2 regions of the Vagococcus sp. AM17-17 genome follow, and region 2 is predicted to be linked to the other one. Evidence: predicted binding sites of a transcription regulator. Region 2 holds the regulator's gene; the other holds the start of a gene.

Region 1 (10,012 bases), on a different contig from region 2:
GCATCAATTGTTGTATCTTTTAAGTCTAAGCCTAAATCTTCAGTGATAACAGTTGCGCCAGTTAAAGCAGCAATATCTTGTAACATTTCTTTACGGCGGTCACCAAATCCAGGAGCTTTAACAGCAGCCACATTGAATGTACCGCGGATTTTGTTTAATACTAATGTTGGTAAAGCTTCGCCATCAACATCATCAGCAATGATTAATAATGGTTTACCTTGTTGTAAGATTTGTTCTAATAAAGGTAAAATATCTTGGATATTAGAGATTTTTTTGTCTGTAATTAAGATATATGGATTTTCTAAAACAGCTTCCATTTTATCGTTGTCAGTTACCATGTATTGAGATAAGTAACCACGGTCAAATTGCATTCCTTCAACAACATCTAATTCAGTTTCAATTCCTTTAGATTCTTCGATTGTGATAACGCCGTCGTTACCAACTTTTTCCATTGCTTCAGAGATTAATTCACCAATTTTTTCACTACCAGAAGAAACAGCAGCTACTTGTGCAATTGATTCTTTTGAGTCAATTTTTTTAGAAATAGCATGTAATTCTTCAACAGCTTTTTTAGTAGCTAATTCAATCCCACGACGAATGCCGATTGGGTTTGCACCCGCAGTGACATTTTTAAGTCCTTCACGAACGATTGCTTGAGTTAAAACAGTTGCAGTCGTTGTTCCGTCACCTGCGATGTCATTTGTTTTAGAAGCTACTTCAGCTACCAATTGAGCACCCATGTTTTCAAAACGATCTTCTAGTTCAACTTCTTTAGCGATAGTGACACCATCGTTTGTAATTAATGGAGAACCAAATGATTTATCTAAAACAACGTTACGTCCTTTAGGTCCTAATGTTACTTTTACAATATTTGCTAATGTATCAACACCATGTACCATTGAGCTACGAGCGTCTTCAGAAAATTTAATATCTTTTGCCATTGATTATTCACCTCATATTATTTTTTTATTCTACAATTGCGATTATGTCTTTGTCGTGTAATACTAAGTAATCTTCACCAGAGTCAGTTACTTCTTGTCCGGCGTATTTTTCGAATAGGACAGTTTGTCCAACACTTACAGATACGGATAATTTTGTCCCATTTTCTAATGTACGACCATCGCCAACAGCAACGACCTCACCAGTTTGAGATTTTTCTTTTGAAGCTGATGTTAAAACTAGTCCACTGGCAGTTTTTTCTTCCGCTTCTTTTACTTTAATAACAACACGATCTCCTAATGGTTTTAACAATGTGTATCCCTCCATAATTTTATTTTTTAGCACTCTTATTCAATGAGTGCTAATCACATCTTTTATAATACAGATAAATGTTTTTTTTTGCAAGTATTTTGATACAATAAGAAAAGATATCAAAATCAACGGTAGAAAAGATAGGTGTAAGCACAGATGACATTGAATCAAAATATGATTTATACAATTTTTCTATATTTATTTTTATTGAACAGTCATTTATTTTTTTCATTAAATAACAATCAAACTATGTTGCTTTATAGTGTCATAGTATGGTTAATTTTAGTTATTTATTTTAAAACGTCAAAAAAAGATACGTTAACAAAATCAACTTCTTCTATAAAAAAGATAGCATGGTGGGGAGTTATAGGTCTGTTGTTAAGTTTTATGGTCCAATGGGGATTTTTATTTATCACTAATATGATTTCTCCAAGTTTAAATCGCAACACAGATATATCAGGTCAATCAACTTATTTATTTTTGCTTGTCTCTATTTTATTTAATCCTATCATGGAAGAATTAGTTTTTCGGTTTAGTTTTGTCAATTGGATTGGACAAAAATTACCGATTTGGGTGGGGATTGTAGTAAGTTCGCTGATTTTTATGTTGATGCACACAAGTGGGAACCTGATGATTTACTTTGGTTTGGGTATGGTTTTTTCATATATTTATAAAAAAAGTGGAAGTATTTTAACATCTATTCTGGTACATATGGTGATGAATGGGATAGTGATTTGGCTAAATTAAAAAAGCTTAGCGACAGCGGTCGATAAGCTTTTTATTTAGTCTTCTTTGTAGTTAGATAAGAAGTAGATTAATGTTTGCATTTCATTTGTTAGGTCAACATTTTGAATTTGCACATCCTTTGGAACGTTGATACGAATTGGTGTGAAATTCATAATGCCTTTGATTCCGGCTTCAACTAGACGGTCAGCATTTTCTTGTGCATGTGCTGGTGGGACAGTTAAAATGGCAACATCAATATGTTGTGCACGAATTTGTTCAACCATATCATTAGCATCATAGATAGGAACGCCATCAAGTATACGACCGACAATATCAGGTTTAACATCAAATGCAGCACTGATACGAATACTATCACTTTGATGGAAACGGTAGTTCAATAATGCGTGTCCTAAATTACCAACACCGACAAGAGCTACATTTGTTAAACGATCTTCATTTAACGTTTTAGCAAAAAAAGTCATTAAACTTTCCACGTCATACCCGTAACCACGTTTACCTAATTCCCCAAAATAAGAAAAGTCACGTCGAATCGTCGCACTGTCAACTTTCACAGCCTCACTTAACTCAGTTGAAGAGACTTTTTTCTTTCCTGAATCAAATAAAAATTTCAAATATCGATAATACAAAGGTAACCTTTTGGCAGTTGCCTTTGGAATAGTCGTGTCTTTCATAATAATTCCCCTCACTTTTCATATACCCTCATTGTTATAAAGTTCACGTTAATAGGATACCTTTACTAAGGGATAAAAGCAATTTTTACGCTTATACTTGAGTAATTATGAACGATAAATATACCAAACATATTTTGTGTTTTATGATAAACTGTTTTTAGAAATTAAAAGATGGAGGACGTCATGATTTTATTACAAGCTAACAATGTCTCTAGATTATTTGGAGATGACGTATTATTTGAAAATATTCAATTAGATATACAAGATAAAAGTCGAATTGCGCTTGTTGGACGTAATGGTGCAGGGAAATCGACATTATTAAAAATGTTAGCTGGCATTGAGGAGCCAGATACAGGTTTAGTTACGAAAACAAGAGATTTAACAATTGGTTATTTAGATCAACATACTGGTTTTGAATCAGATAAAACAATTTGGGAAGAGATGGTTAGTGTCTTTGACTATGTTCAAGAGATGGAAAAAAACTTACGACAATTAGAAAAAGACATCGCCGATCCAAATATCCATGATGATGAAGAAAAATATCAACAAGCACTAAAAGATTACGATAAATTACAACATGAGTTTAATGAAATGAATGGTTATGGTTATGAGTCTGAAATAAAATCTGTTTTACATGGATTTCGTTTTGATGAAAGCTATTTTGATGTACCAATTCAAAATCTATCAGGTGGTCAAAAAACTCGTTTAGCATTGGCACGTTTGTTATTGGAAAAACCTAATCTACTCATTTTAGATGAGCCGACTAACCATTTAGATATTGATACATTAAATTGGTTAGAAGGGTATTTACAAGGCTATCGTGGGGCTATTTTGATGGTATCCCATGACCGTTATTTCTTAGATAAGATTGTGAATGAAGTATATGATATTAGTCGAAGAAAAATTAGTCATTATAAAGGTAATTATTCGAAGTTTTTAGAAATGAAAGCTGAGAGATTAGAACAAGAAGAAAAAGAATACGAAAAACAGCAGGATAAAATTGCAAAACTAGAGGACTTTGTGGCACGAAACGTTGTACGCGCATCAACAACAAAACGAGCACAAAGTCGCCGCAAACAATTAGAAAAAATGGAAAAATTAGAGAAGCCCTTAGGTGACGAGAAATCAGCTCATTTTCTATTTAAAATCAATCGCACGTCAGGTAGAGAAGTGCTAACGCTGGATGATGTGGCAGTGGGGTATGATGATCTTATTTTGAGTGAACCTATTAATCTAGCTTTGCGTAAACAAGAAGCCATTGCTTTAGTTGGCCCAAACGGAGTTGGTAAATCGACATTATTAAAGAGTATTATCGGAGATATTCCATTTATTAAAGGAACAGCTGATATTGGCCATAAAGTAGATATTGGTTACTATGACCAAGAGCAAGGAAAACTTAGTGGAAGTCAAAGCGTGTTGGAAGAATTATGGCGTGAGCATCCAACGACACCTGAAAAAGATATTCGTACTTTATTAGGTAGCTTTTTATTTTCTGGAGAAGATGCTAAAAAAACGATTAATTTATTAAGTGGGGGAGAAAAAGCCCGTGTCGCATTAGCAAAATTAGCGATGCAACGTGATAACTTTTTAATTCTAGATGAGCCGACTAACCACTTAGATATAGATAGCAAAGAAGTATTAGAAAATGCCTTAATCGAATATGATGGCACATTGCTATTTGTTTCTCATGACCGCTACTTTATTAACCGAATCGCGACAGGTGTTTTGGAGTTGTCAGAAGAGGGTAGTACTTATTATCATGGAAATTATGATTACTACATCGAGAAAAAAGAAGAAGAAGAGGAACGTAACGCATTACTTGATGGCGAACAAGATAATCCAACGAAACACATGACAGAGGTTAAACTAAGTTACGAAGAATCAAAAGAAAGACAAAAAGAACAGCGTAAATTAGAGAGATTGGTTGAATCATTAGAAGTTGAGCTGCAAGAGATGGAAGAAAAAATCGAAGCAATTCAAAAAGAGATGGAACAACCAGAAGTGCTTGAAGATCACGAGCAACTCTTGAATTTAGATAAAGAATTGAAAGAAACTTATAGTAAACAAGAAACGTTATTAGAATCTTGGGAACATGCTTCCTTAGAGTTAGAGGCGTTTTAATTAAACGTAAATGAAAGAAGGTGTCACTTATGAGAAAGAAAGATGGATTAGAGTATTTCTTACAAAATAAACTGAATGCTCGAGGTAAATTGATAGTGATTCTCTTTTTATTCTATCTTTGGTTGAGGTATTCAACTAATTTATATGTGATGTTAAAATTCTTTGTCGTGGTGGCACTTATCTCATTAGTTGTGTTGATTTACGAATTAATCTTTTATAAAAAAATATACAAAGAATAACAGCCAAAGCATCATGCCTTGGCTGTTTTTAGTTCATTTTTTTGTACGTCGTTCATATCGATTGAATAAAAGTAAGGCAATTAATGAGAATAATACAGGTCCGGCAATTTGCCATAGTGTATCTCCCCAAACAGGACCACCTTCTCTAAATAAAGGTTCGATAATGGTAAAGATATTAGCAAAACCAATGACAGCCATGACGACTATCGTACTCACCATATATTGCGTTTTGGTTTTGAAAATATTGATTGAATGATCAATGTCTGATTTTTGTTTAAATGCTGGAAAAGCACCTGTTAAAAATAGATAAGGAATCGTCATTGAGACGTTTACCATTAAGGTTAAAACATTATAGAATGATTGTGCGTCTTTACCACCAAATGATACTAAAGCTAAGATAAGAACCACAATCGCACATTGAATCCACATAGCAAAAGCTGGCATGCCTTTGTCATTTTCTCTAACCATTTTTTCAGGCCAAAGTCCTTTTGGTGTTCCTTTGATAATCGTTTTTAGTGGTGAATAGATTAAAGTAAAGAAAGCACCTAAGTAAGCTAGAAACATGGATAAACCGGTAAATCTAGCTAATCCATGCCCAATGGCTAAAGCAGTATCTGTCGATAAATTAATTGCTCGACCTAATTCAAATCCTAGATTATTCATTAAGACATAAGTGATATTGCCAAGATTGACATTATCACCACTTAAAACAGAATTCCAGTTTGTTGACACACCCCATAAAAGAATGGTTAATGCATACCCAATAGAGATGATGATAGCTGAAAGAATAACTCCTTTAGGGAAATTTTTCTCAGCATTTTCTGTTTTATCTACTAATCCACCCACAGCTTCTAGTCCACCATAAGCGAAAATAGCAAATACTAAAAATGAAATAATAGCTAGAGGAGAGTTGAAACCTGGATTTGGAGAATCAATAAAACTTTTCATTCCTTCAATCGGTTGAGCGACTTGACCTTTGTTAAAGATTAAGATAATCAAGCTGACAATGATTAATACCACATTTAAAAATGTAACGGCAATCCCACCGGCAGAAGTAATTTTTGTGATTTTATCTAATCCTCTTGCTGCAAAAAATGTCACAACGATAATAAATAAAATAGCTAATAACCCGATTGTTTGAGTGGAATCAAGTCCAAACAAACTCCAATAATTTGTTTTATCAGACCCTGAATAAGTTGTAGACAAGGTGATAAAGACTTTTGTAGAAACATTCACCATCCAAATAATGTAAGATGTATACCACATGAATGTCCCGATGAACGCATATTTTGGTCCAACAGATTTTTCCATCCAAGTGTACATCCCACCACTTTCATGTTTGAATGTCGACCCATATTCAGCCATCATTAGTGCATATGGTATAAAGAAAAAGAGTGCTGCTAAAATATACCAAATAATAGCACCATATCCCATACGATAAAAGGCGACTGGAGCATTACCAAACCCGAACACTGAGGTAAAAATCATTAAGATTAAACCGAACAGGGTTACCTTTTTTGTTGATTTTGTCATAAAAATCCTCCTTAATTTAAAATGCCCTATTATACCCCACAACTATAGTATCAAACATTCTAAGAAAAGATTAAAAGAACTGAGTAAAATGTTAGTAAATTTACTCAGTTCTTTTAAAATGTTTATTAAATTGTTACTTATCTGTTATCTAATTCTTAACAAAAAAGGTTAACTATCTTATTTTTATTTTAAATTCTCATTCTATCAATGGCGTTTCTCATTTCTTCTTTTGCTTCTTCGTCTGTTTCTTTTTCATGGTATTCAACTAAAAAGTCATAAATAGCAGGATTGGTTGGGTCGATTTTACTTAAAGACCAAGCGGCAGTTCCCCGTATAACCGGCCGTGGATCTTGTTCAATGCAGCTTAATAAATGAGGAATGCTGGTTTTATCTCTCACATTTCCTAAAGCAATAATAGCATTTCGTTGAATTGGTTTTTTTCCTCGCCATGATCCTGCAAGATAACCAAAACGTTCTTTAAATTCACGATTTGAAATAGTTAATAGAGGTTTTAACAAAGGTGTCACAACTTCTGGATCAGGTTCCATTTCTTCGTGAAAATGGAAGTTCTTTCCTTTATTGAAGGGGCAAACTTCCTGACAAATATCACATCCATAAATAATTGAACGAATCTTAGGTCGATATTCTTCTGGCATAAAGCCTTTTGTTTGCGTTTGGTAAGATAAACACTTTTGAGCATTCATGCGTCCATCTCCTAAAAGAGCCGAAGTTGGGCATTGGTCGATACATTTCGTGCATTCACCACACTGATTTTCCATAGGTGTATCTGGTTCAAAAGGAATATTAGTAATAATTTCACCAAGATAAACGTATGAACCAAATTCTTCTGTAATGAGTAGGCCATTTTTTCCGATGAAACCTAGACCAGCACGTTGCGCTACCACGACATCAATCAATTCACCAGTATCCACCATTGGCTTAAAATCTAATTCTAGCTCTTTAGGTGTTTCTTCTTTAATAAATGTGATTAATTTATCTAATCTATCTTTTAAAATATGATGATAATCCGTTCCCCAAGATGCTCTAGCAAATTTACCACGTTTTTCACCACGAACTGATTTGAGTCGCTCGTTCATTCGAGTCGGATAAGCAAGAGCAATGGAAATAATCGATTGTGGTTGATTAAAAATTAAATCAGGGTAGAGACGTTCATCAATATTTCCATGCTCAAATCCTGTTGTATGATTGTTTTCTTTTTGTTCTATTAAACTTGTTCTTAAATGGTCAAAGGGCTCAGCCGTTGTGAACCCAATTTTATCAATGCCTATATCTTTACTTGCTTCAATTATTTTTTGTTTCAATAATTCAGTATCCACAAGATATACCTCCAGTCAATTCTTCCTTAAGTATCAGATAATCCTCTCTTTTTTTCAACCTTTTTCTTATTTTTACGAATATTGAGTTAAAGAGGTGAGAAGGATGTTGATAGCAAAAAATGATGCACAACAAATGATTAGTAGTCATGAAGCAGTAAAATCAGAAACCTATTATTGTCCATGTTGTCAAAATGAAGTGGTTTTAAAGAAAGGAAAGATAAAATTCCCACATTTTGCTCATAAAACTCTATCAAATTGTGAGGCTACGAGTGAGCCGGAGACATTAGAACATTTAAAAGGAAAATCGTTGATTGCACGAAATTGTGCAACTTTTGGCTTAGCGTATGAACTAGAGGTATATCTTCCTGAAATTAATCAACGAGCAGATGTTTTGATACAAAATAAATTAGCAATTGAATTTCAATGTAGTTCTCTTAGTATTGAAAGGTTGATTGAACGAACAACACAATATAAAAAGCATGATTATCAAGTGTTTTGGGTTTTAGGTAGTCGTTTAGGAACACAAAAACATCTAACAGAATTAAAAAAGCATTTTATTTATTTTGACTGCTTTAGAGGGTATATTGATTTTTGTTTACTAGTTGAAGATAATCTCTTAGTCGTAACTTATTATCTTTTTTCAAAAAACAAAAAAATAGTAACAAGAAAAAAACAGTTTTCTTTAGGTGAGATATCATTAGTTAATATATTGACAGAGTGTGGCTTAAAGACAGAGTATTTAATTCAACAGCCTTTTGAAGAGATGTTGAATAGACGAAAACAGTTATCTGACCAGCTACTATGCTCAGATAATATCGTTAAAGATTTACAGGAATACTTTTATCAACACAACCTTCATTTAGCTCACTTACCACCTTATCTTTATTTCCCTAATTTTTTTCATCCTTTACTACGAGGAGAGGATATACGGATTCGATGGCTTACTTTTGAAGTGTTACAAAATAAAAAAATGCTCACATATCGTGAGTTGCAACAAGATGTGCTAGAAAATTTACCACCTGAGGCAATGGATGACTATGCAAATTTAGGAAAACATCAAGTGTTTGATTATTGTTTATCTTTGTACGTAAGCTTTTTACAGGAAATAAAAGTAGTGAAATTAAGTGGCTCGAATATGTTATGTTTTGATGAGGAAAGTGTGATGAATAACGAGCAATTCAAAAAATTCTTTAAAAAAAGAAGTGAAAGACTAACTCTTCCGTTAAAATATGATATGATTATTAAGTGATAATGAGAAGGGAGTTATTTAAAATGAGTGAAACAAAACAATTACCAAATCGTTCGGAATTACCAGAGGAATTAACATGGGATTTAACTCCTATTTTTGCATCAGATGATGCGTTTAATGAGGCGTTGACATCATTGACTGCAGAATTAGAAAAAGCAAGTGAGTATCAAGGAACATTAAAAAATGGTGCGAAAGCTTTTCTATCAGCAATTGAATATGTATTGTCTATTCATCGTACGACAGAAAAAATTTATGTGTACTCACATTTAAAAAATGACCAAGACACAAGTGATGCACTTTACCAAGGACTTTATGCAAAAGCAAGTACTATTGCTGCTAAAGCAGGGGAAGCTGTTTCATGGTTTGGCCCAGAAGTGTTAACGTTATCTGATGATACGATTGATTCATATTTTAAAGAAGAAGCAGGTTTAGAAATCTATCGTCACTTTATTACTCAAATTACAGCAGATAGAGCTCATACGTTATCTGAAAAAGAAGAAGCACTATTAGCTGGAGCAAGTGAAATATTCTCAGCGTCAAGTCATACATTTTCTGTATTAAACAATGCTGATTTAGAGTTTCCAATTGTGACAGATGAAGATGGACAAAAAGTGCAATTATCTTCAGGTATGTATGGTCAATTAATGGAAAGTACAAACCGTGAAGTACGTAAAGAAGCTTTTGAAGGGTTATACAAAGTTTATAAACAATTTAGAAATACATTTGCTAGCACATTATCGTCTCATGTAAAAAAACATAATTTCAATGCTCAAATCAGAAATTACAGTTCAGCACGTGAAGCAGCTTTAAGTGCTAACCATATTCCTGAATCTGTTTACGATACATTACTTAATGTGGTACATA
Region 2 (10,012 bases):
TGGTGGTTTTACCTCAAAAGAAGCGATAACTTTAGACGATATTCGTTCAAAAGTTGAAGAAGGACTAACAGACGATATTTTCTATCCTCTTGAGCGAGCAGTTGAATCTTTTCAAAAAAAGACATTAAGTTCAAAGGATTATCAATTAATTAAAAATGGTTTGGTCATGCCAGAGTCGTTTTTTGACGGATATGACCCAGTGCAACCAATTGCTTTATTTTTTAATGAGCAAGTAGTTAGTTTATATGGTAAACATCCAAGTAAACCAGGGATGTTCAAACCAATCAAAGTAATACGAAATGATTAAAGGAGTATTTTGTTATGCAAATTATTAACATTCATCATCCATATGACCCAGAAAAATTACCACAAGATGATGTTGTATTGGCATTAGGTTTTTTTGATGGTGTTCACAGAGGACATCAAGAAGTAATCAATACAGCAAAAAAAATTGCGAATGAAAAAGGATTAAAGTTAGCAGTTATGACCTTTAATCATCATCCAGCAGTTGTGTTTCAAAAAATTGATCATAAAAAAATGAAATATATCACAACCATTGAACAAAAAGAAGAACGTATGACGCGTTTAGGTGTCGATTATTTATATGTCATTGAGTTCACCTCATCTTTTGCAGGATTATCACCGCAAGAGTTTGTTGATGAGTACATGGTTGGCTTACATGCAAAAGTCGTTGTGGCAGGATTTGATTACACATATGGTAAAAAAGATACTGCCAATATGAGCGTATTACCTACATATGCTAAAGACAGATTTGAAATTGTCGAAGTACAAAAGTTGAGTGATAGAGAAGAGAAAGTCAGTTCGACAGCAATACGTGAATGCATGAAAATCGGAGACATGCGAGCGGCTAATCAATTATTAGGCTATGCTTATGAAACAACGGGTGTGGTTGTTCATGGCGATAAACGTGGACGATTATTAGGTTTCCCAACGGCTAATATAAAAGCACCATCGTATTCATTATTGCCTAAAGTGGGTGTTTATGTAGTAAAAATAAAAGTTGCCGACAAATGGTATATGGGTATGGCTCAAATTGGCTACAATATTACATTTGAAACTAATCGCCCAATGACGATTGAAGTAAATATTTTAGATTTTTCTGATGACATATACGGAGAGCAAGTCAGTGTGGAATGGCTACACTTTTTACGTGGCGAGAAAAAATTTGATAATGTTGACGGATTGATCGCGCAATTAAAACAAGATGAACAAGATACAAGGGAATATTTTGATAACTTAGGAGGGCTCGTATGACGTCGGCTTATATTCATATTCCTTTTTGCGAGCACATTTGTTTTTATTGTGATTTTAATAAAGTATTTATTGAAGGACAACCTGTCGATGAATACATCGAAGCGCTACTAAAAGAAATAAAATTAACCAAAGAATTATATCCATCTGATACAACAGAAACAATTTATATCGGTGGAGGGACACCAACTTCTTTATCGGCTAAACAGCTAGATCGTTTACTTGGTGGAGTAAAGGAGTTATTACCTTTTAATCAAACTGATGAATTTACAGTAGAAACAAACCCTGGTGATTTAACACTCGATAAAATAAAGGTCATGCAAACTCATGGTGTGAACCGTTTGTCTATGGGAGTTCAAACGTTTGACGACAGGTTATTAAAGAAAATCGGACGTAAACACACTGCTCAAGATGTATTTGATACTATGACTCTTTTAGAAAAAGCGGCTTTTTCAAATGTCAGCATAGATTTAATATATGCTTTACCAAATCAGACAATGGAAAGTTTTGAAGATACATTAGATAAAGCAATCGGGCTTGATTTACCACATTATTCAATGTATTCACTTATTTTAGAAAATAAGACGATGTTTTATAATTGGGCAAGACAAGGTAGATTGCATCTTCCGGGGATTGATGTTGAAGGAGATATGTTTGAACGAGCGATTGAGCGTATGACATTAGCTGGTAAACACCAATATGAAGTGAGTAATTTTTGTGAGCCTGGAAAAGAAAGTCAGCACAATCTGGTTTATTGGAATAATGATCACTACTATGGTTTAGGAGCAGGGGCAAGTGGTTACTTAGGTAATGTACGATATAAAAATCATGGGCCAATCCAACATTATTTGGAACCATTGCGACAAGATAAGTTGCCAACTATCACAACTGAAAATTTAACGATCAAACATCAGATGGAAGAAGAAATGTTTTTAGGTCTTCGAAAAAAACAAGGTGTATCATTAACTAACTTTGAAGAAAAGTTTGGGCAAAAGTTTGATTCAGTCTATGGTGAGATAGCACAACAACTAATAGATGAAGAAATGCTACAAATTAAAAACTCATATATTTCTCTAACAGATAAAGGGTTGATTTTAGGGAATGATGTTTTTGAGAAGTTTTTATTAGAAAAATAAGAAAGAACAGTCTAAAGCGAAGAATTTAGGCTGTTTTTTTGTTATTCTCGTTTTTTTGGCAAAATAAACAGACAAATTTTTGTGATTGCTAAAAAAATATTATGGGATAATAGAGTCAAAACATTGATATATCAATGTTTTTAAGATCTGTGCGTTTGGGTTTAGCACTCTTAATAAAAGAGTGCTAAAAAAGAGGTGCTTTTAGTTGACAAAAAAATTAATCCTTGATATATTTGATAATGTAGTTAGCACTTAATAAGAAAGAGTGCTAATAAGGAAGGTGATTCGCATGTTGAGTAGTAGACAAGAACACATCTTACAACTATTAGTTCAGCTCTATACTGAGACGGGGCAACCTGTTGGATCGAAGACGTTGATGAATAGTGGCATTACTGTCAGTTCAGCAACCATTCGAAATGAGTTATCTAAATTGGAAGATTTTGGTCTTATTCAAAAAATGCACACGTCTTCTGGTAGAATCCCTTCAATGCAAGGTTATCGCTATTATGTGGATCATTTAATGGATCCTAGTAAGGTTAGTTCTACCGATGTTCAACACATCAAACGATTATTTAATCGCAAATTTAATGCGACAAATGAAATTATTGAATGGTCGGCGAATATTTTATCGGAGTTGACGAGTTACACAGCTTTCTCGTTAGGGCCAGAAGTAAAAGAAAGACGGCTTACAGGTTTTCAAATTGTTCCATTGAATGCCCGTCAGTTAATGGCGATTATTGTGATTGATCAAGGATATGTTGAGAGTCAAGTGTTTTCAATTCCACATTCAGTGTCAACTGAAGATATCGAAAAAATGATTCGAATAATCAATGATCGATTGTTGGGAGAAACACTTTTGACAGTTTACCACAAACTTCGAACAGAGATTCCTTTAGTACTCCAACGTTACTTTAGTAATTCTAGTAATATCTTGTACTTGTTTGAGGATGTGTTCAATCAAGCATTTGATGAGCAAATCTATGTTGGTGGTGGGATGAATTTATTAAGTTCAGAAGCCATCACTAATCCAAACGAATTTCAATCGGTTTATTCATTAATTAGTGATACAGATAAGCTAACAGAATTACTTATCTCAGACACAGATGAAAAGATTGATATCAAGATTGGAGAGGAGCTAAACAACGAATTGTTGCAAAACATGAGTTTAGTGACAGGATCATACGATGTTTTTCAACGAGGTAAAGGTTTAGTCGCAGTTTTAGGACCTGCTAACATGTCCTATTCGAAACTGTTAGGAGTAATGGATGTTTTAACAGATGAGCTTTCTAGGCATCTAGAAACATATTATCGACATTTGGAAAATAGTGGAGAGTGAAAGGAGACTGACATAAGTGAAGAAAGATAAATCAGTTGATAAAGTTAATGAGGAAGAAGAAAAAAAAGACGAATCGACAGTAAAAACAAATGAAACTGTAGAAGAAGTAGTTGAAGCAGAAGAAAACGTCGAAACAGAAGAAAATTTAGAAGAAAAACTTCAAGAAGAGTTGGACAAAATGGAAGATCAATTCTTAAGAGCGCAAGCAGAAATTGCTAATATGCGTAATCGTCATAAAAAAGAGCGTGAAGAAGCATCAAGATATCGCGCGCAGGAATTAGCAAAAGAATTGTTGCCAGCTTTAGATAACTTAGATCGTGCCTTAGCGATTGAAGTAAGTGACGAGCACGGTGAGGCAATGAAAAAAGGAATTGAGATGGTTCGCGAAAGCATGTTACATGCCTTCAAGGAATCAGGTATTGAGGAAATAAAAGCCCAAGGTGAAGTATTTGATCCAAACTTACATCAAGCTGTTCAAACAGTCCCAGCTGAAGATGGACAAGATTCAGATGTAATTGTTCAAGTGTTACAAAAAGGATACATCTTACATGACCGTGTCTTAAGACCTTCAATGGTTATTGTGACACAATAATATAAATTTAACATTTAAAAATAAATTAATTAGATAAAGGAGATTTTTAATATGAGTAAAATAATTGGTATTGACTTAGGAACAACAAACTCTGCAGTAGCTGTATTGGAAGGCGGAGAAGCAAAAATTATTACTAACCCAGAAGGTAACCGTACAACACCATCTGTTGTATCATTTAAAAATGGGGAAATTCAAGTAGGTGAAGTTGCTAAACGTCAAGCAGTAACAAACCCAAATACAATTTCTTCTATTAAACGTCATATGGGTGAACCTGGATATAAAGTAGAAGTTGAAGGGAAAACATATACTCCACAAGAAGTTTCAGCAATGATTTTACAATACATCAAAGGATTTGCTGAAGATTATTTAGGAGAAAAAGTTGATAAAGCAGTTATTACTGTTCCAGCTTACTTCAACGATGCTCAACGTCAAGCAACAAAAGATGCTGGTAAAATTGCTGGTTTAGAAGTTGAACGTATTGTCAATGAACCAACTGCAGCGGCTTTAGCTTATGGTTTAGATAAAACTGACCGTGACGAAAAAGTGTTAGTATTTGACTTAGGTGGTGGTACATTTGACGTGTCTATCCTTGAATTAGGTGATGGCGTATTTGATGTATTATCAACTGCAGGGGATAATAACCTAGGTGGGGATGACTTTGACGAAAAAATCATCGACTATTTAGTAGAAGAATTCAAAAAAGAAAATGGCATTGATTTATCTAAAGATAAAATGGCAGTTCAACGTTTGAAAGATGCAGCTGAAAAAGCGAAAAAAGATTTATCAGGTGTAACAAGCACTCAAATTAGCTTACCATTTATTACTGCTGGAGAAGCTGGACCACTTCACTTAGAGTTAAACTTAACTCGTGCGAAATTTGATGAATTAACATCTGATTTGGTTGAAAGAACTAAAATTCCAGTTCGTCAAGCAATCAAAGATGCTGGTATCTCAACTTCAGAAATTGATGAAGTTATCTTAGTTGGTGGATCAACTCGTATTCCTGCAGTGGTTGAAGCTGTAAGAAAAGAAACTAAAAAAGAACCTAACAAATCAGTTAACCCTGATGAAGTAGTCGCAATGGGTGCTGCTATCCAAGGTGGGGTAATCACTGGTGATGTGAAAGATGTGGTCTTACTTGATGTTACACCGTTGTCATTAGGTATTGAAACAATGGGTGGTGTGTTCACTAAATTAATCGACCGTAACACAACAATCCCAACAAGTAAATCACAAGTCTTCTCTACAGCAGCAGACAACCAACCAGCCGTTGATATTCATGTCTTACAAGGTGAACGTCCAATGGCAGCTGACAACAAAACATTAGGAAGATTCCAATTAACAGATATTCCTGCAGCTCCACGTGGTGTGCCACAAATCGAAGTATCATTTGATATCGATAAAAACGGTATTGTTAACGTAAGTGCAAAAGATTTAGGTACTCAAAAAGAACAAACTATTACAATCAAATCATCTTCAGGTTTAACAGATGAAGAAATTGAACGTATGGTAAAAGATGCTGAAGCAAATGCTGAAGCAGATAAAGAACGTAAAGAAGAAGTTGATTTACGTAACGACATCGATGCATTATTATTCTCAGTTGATAAAACTTTAGGCGAGTTAGAAGGTAAAGTTGATGCGGACGAAGTGAAAAAAGCAGAAGATGCTCGTGATGAATTAAAAGCAGCTGTAGAAGCTAATAACATTGAAGATATGAAATCTAAACGCGATGCATTAAATGAAATCGTACAATCTTTAACTGTAAAATTGTATGAACAAGCAGCAGCGCAACAAGCACAAGAAAATCCAGAAGCAGCACAAAGTGGCGCGGATGATGTTGTTGATGCGGACTTTGAAGAAATCAACGACGACGAGAAATAATGATGAGCCAAGAAAAAAGCCAAAGCATTGTGCTTTTGGCTTTTTCTCTTGATTATCACGATAAAGCATTCTAAAATTGATTGATTTGTGGTATGATTTAAACGAATTTAGACGTTTTAGAAAAATGGAGGGTTAGTTATATATGGCCAAAAGAGATTATTATGAGGTTTTAGGAGTATCTAAAACAGCAACAGATGATGAGATTAAAAAAGCCTATCGAAAACTATCCAAAAAATATCATCCAGACATAAATAAAGAAGCCGATGCAGAAGAGAAGTTTAAAGAAGTATCTGAAGCATTTGAAGTATTAAGCGATGCACAAAAACGTGCGGCTTATGACCAATATGGCCATGCAAGTACTGATCCAAACTTTGGTGCTGGTGGTTTTGGCGGTGGTGGTTTCCAAGATTTTGGTGGTAGTTTCGGAGGGTTTGAAGATATCTTTGAATCATTCTTTGGCGGTGGAGGACGTTCTAGTAATCCTAATGCGCCAAGACAAGGTTCAGATTTACAATACACATTAGACTTAACATTTAATGAAGCAATCTTCGGGTTAGAAAAAAGTATTCGTTACAATCGTGAAGATGAGTGTGCGACATGTCATGGGACTGGAGCAAAACCAGGAACACATCCTGAAAATTGTCCTAAATGCCATGGCTCTGGTGTCATCAATGTTGAAAGACAAACGCCACTTGGTCGTATGATGAGTCAACAACCATGTGATGAGTGTCAAGGAACAGGAAAAATCATCAAAGAAAAATGTGAAACATGTCATGGCGCAGGCCGCATGATTAAATCGCATTCTGTTAAGGTTACAGTTCCTGCTGGTGTTGAAGATGGACAACAAATGCGTCTATCTGGACAAGGAGAAGCAGGATACAATGGTGGACCTTATGGTGATTTATATGTTGTCTTCAGTGTGGAAGATAGCCCTATCTTTGAAAGAGATGGGTCTGAAATTTACTATGATCATCACATTACCTTTGTTCAAGCAACATTAGGAGATGAAATTGAGGTACCAACAGTTCACGGTCGTGTGAAATTAAAAATTCCAGCTGGAACTCAAACTGGTACAACATTTAGACTAAAAGGTAAAGGAGCACCTAAACTTCGTGGAAATGGTAACGGGGATCAACAAGTTACTGTAACAGTCGATACACCGACAAAACTAAACGAAGATCAAAAGAAATTATTGCGTCAATTTGCTGAACTAAATGGTGAAAAAGCAGCCGTTGAGCAAGAAGAAGGTTTCTTTGATAAAATGAAAGATGCTTTTTCCTCAAATCATAAGAAAAAGAAAAAATAAAGTAAATAAAAAAAGTAAAACTGTTTAGCTGTTTTACTTTTTTTATTTTTACTTGAAATAAATTGCAAAAACGTTTATGATATATCATTAGATAGTAATGTTTACGATTTAAAAGAAAGTAGGGAATGAGTTAATGAAACGATTAACCAAAATTATTTTAGGTGTGGCTTTGACTAGTTTACTTGTTGCATGCGGTAATACGGCAAAAAAAGATAAAAAAGAAGCAGATAAACTACAAGTGGTAACCTCTTTTTATCCAATGTATGATTTTGCGAAAAAAGTAACAGGAGACAAAGCAGAGGTGACGGTTTTAACAGAAGCTGGTGTAGAACCTCATGATTATGAGCCAAGTGCAAAAGATTTAGCTAAAATTCAAAATGCTGATGTATTTATTTATAATTCAAATGAGATGGAAACATGGGTAAGAGATGTCCTTGCATCTATTGATACGAAAAAAGTGAAAGTGATTGAAGCAAGCCAAGGTATTGATTTGATGAAAGCAACTGAAGAACATGAGCATGAAGGAGAAGACTCACATGATCATCAATTAGATCCGCATGTGTGGTTAGATCCTGTTTTGGCTAAAAAAGAAGTAGAGACGATTACAAAAGGCTTAGTTGAAGTTGATACACCAAATAAAGATATCTATGAAAAGAATTCAACTGACTTTACACAGAAACTAAATAAATTAAATGAAGCTTACGTGGATGCAACAAAAGATGCCACGCAAAAAACATTTGTCACACAACACACTGCCTTTTCATATTTAGCTAAACAATATGGATTAAAACAGGTGGCAATTTCTGGCATTTCTCCTGATCAAGAACCTACACCTAAAGAATTAAAAAATATTGAAGACTTAGTCAAAAAAGATAATATTAAAGTGATTTATACAGAAAGTAGCGCGTCATCAAAAGTAGCCGAAACCATTACTAGTGCAACTGGAGCGACACTTTCAGAACTTAATCCATTAGAGAGTTTAACTAAAAAAGAGATGGATGGGGGAGAAGATTATCTGTCTGTTATGTATACGAATTTGGAACACTTAAAATTAACCATAAAATAAACGATGGAAACCTAGAATATTTCTAGGTTTTTATTGTTTTTATGGGCCTTAAAGCTGTAGAATAAAGCGACAAGGGGAGGTGAAAAAATGGAAAAAAGAAGTAGTAAATTAAAGGGTATGATTTTAGCTATTTTAGGTGGCGTTTTTTGGGGTGCATCTGGAGTAGTGGCTGAATATTTGATGACAACAAAACACGTATCAGCTAGTTGGCTTGTAGCTGTTAAAATGATTGTGGCAGGTTTTTTAATTTTAATGTATCAAATGGGAAAAGGGAATAAAGATAGCTTATCTCCTCTAAAAAATAAAACTGAATTAATTCAATTAATTATTTTTAGTGTATTGGGAGTACTTGGGTTACAGTATTCTTTTTTCAAGGCTATTCAAGTTAGTAATGCAGCGACTGCAACGATATTACAATATTTATCACCAATATTATTAGTCGTTTATTTTATTATCGAAAAAAAAGAGCTACCCAATAAATTAAGTGTAGTCAGTATTGTGCTATCATTATTGGGAACTTTTTTATTAGTAACTAAAGGAAATCTAAATGAATTAGCTATTTCACCGAATGGGTTGTTTTGGGGATTATTATCCGCATTTTTTGGCGCTTTTTATATTATTCAACCAAGAAAACTTATGGCAAAATATGGGACAACACTTATTATAGGCTGGGGTATGTTAATAGGTGGGATGTCTTTTCAAGTTTATCAACCGATTTGGCAAGATGTACCTACTTTTACCCCTGGTGTGTTACTAGGAATTTTAGTTATAGTGATTATTGGTACCGTTTTTTCATATATCTGTTTACTTAAAAGTACAGAATATATACCACCACAGTTTTCGAGTTTATTAACATCATTTGAACCATTAAGTTCAGCTTTATTTTCAGTTTTATTTTTAGGGTTGGTTTTAAAACCTATCGAGATAGTCAGTATGTTATTGATTATTTTTGCTGTTTTTCTATTGTCTAGATGTGATGTTTAATTTGAAAGGTCATGTCTATTTATATTTTAGGTAAAATAGGCTATAATTATTTACAAGATATAATATAGATAAAAAAGTATCATTTTTTGAAAACAGAATTGGAGGAAGATGTATGTCTAAACAACAAATTGGTGTTGTCGGTATGGCAGTCATGGGTAAAAACTTAGCGTTAAATATAGAAAGTAGAGGATACACTGTTTCTATTTTTAACCGTACATCAGCAAAAACAGAGGAAGTTATCAAAGAGCATCCTGATAAAAATTTAGTTGCAACTTATTCTATCGAAGAATTTGTTAATTCTCTTGAGACACCAAGACGAATTTTATTAATGGTAAAAGCAGGTAAAGCGACTGATTTAACAATCGAAAGTTTACTACCATTTTTAGATGAAGGTGATGTGTTAATCGATGGTGGGAATACTTACTTCAAAGATACTATC

The links. The regulator HrcA, encoded in region 2, represses chaperone genes, less so after heat shock. The targets are predictions, from matches to a motif close to TTAGCACTCNNNNNNNNNGAGTGCTAA.
Region 1: groES (co-chaperone GroES) is a predicted target of HrcA. The motif match lies at 1,278-1,304, and genes of this name have one in related genera.

Annotation. Positions count from the first base shown of each region.
Region 1 is NZ_QRJY01000002.1:78,375-88,386, reverse strand. It holds gene groL (chaperonin GroEL) at 1-941, opposite strand, end outside; gene groES (co-chaperone GroES) at 967-1,266, opposite strand; gene DW196_RS04160 (CPBP family intramembrane glutamic endopeptidase) at 1,408-1,998, shown strand; gene DW196_RS04155 (redox-sensing transcriptional repressor Rex) at 2,034-2,669, opposite strand; gene abc-f (ribosomal protection-like ABC-F family protein) at 2,853-4,790, shown strand; gene DW196_RS04145 (hypothetical protein) at 4,820-5,029, shown strand; gene yjeM (glutamate/gamma-aminobutyrate family transporter YjeM) at 5,063-6,562, opposite strand; gene queG (tRNA epoxyqueuosine(34) reductase QueG) at 6,751-7,899, opposite strand; gene DW196_RS04130 (competence protein CoiA) at 8,003-9,148, shown strand; gene pepF (oligoendopeptidase F) at 9,172-10,012, shown strand, end outside.
Region 2 is NZ_QRJY01000003.1:197,596-207,607, forward strand. It holds gene truB (tRNA pseudouridine(55) synthase TruB) at 1-307, shown strand, start outside; gene DW196_RS06610 (bifunctional riboflavin kinase/FAD synthetase) at 322-1,275, shown strand; gene hemW (radical SAM family heme chaperone HemW) at 1,272-2,408, shown strand; gene hrcA (heat-inducible transcriptional repressor HrcA) at 2,698-3,744, shown strand; gene grpE (nucleotide exchange factor GrpE) at 3,761-4,336, shown strand; gene dnaK (molecular chaperone DnaK) at 4,388-6,217, shown strand; gene dnaJ (molecular chaperone DnaJ) at 6,360-7,523, shown strand; gene DW196_RS06640 (metal ABC transporter substrate-binding protein) at 7,657-8,589, shown strand; gene DW196_RS06645 (DMT family transporter) at 8,677-9,573, shown strand; gene gndA (NADP-dependent phosphogluconate dehydrogenase) at 9,686-10,012, shown strand, end outside.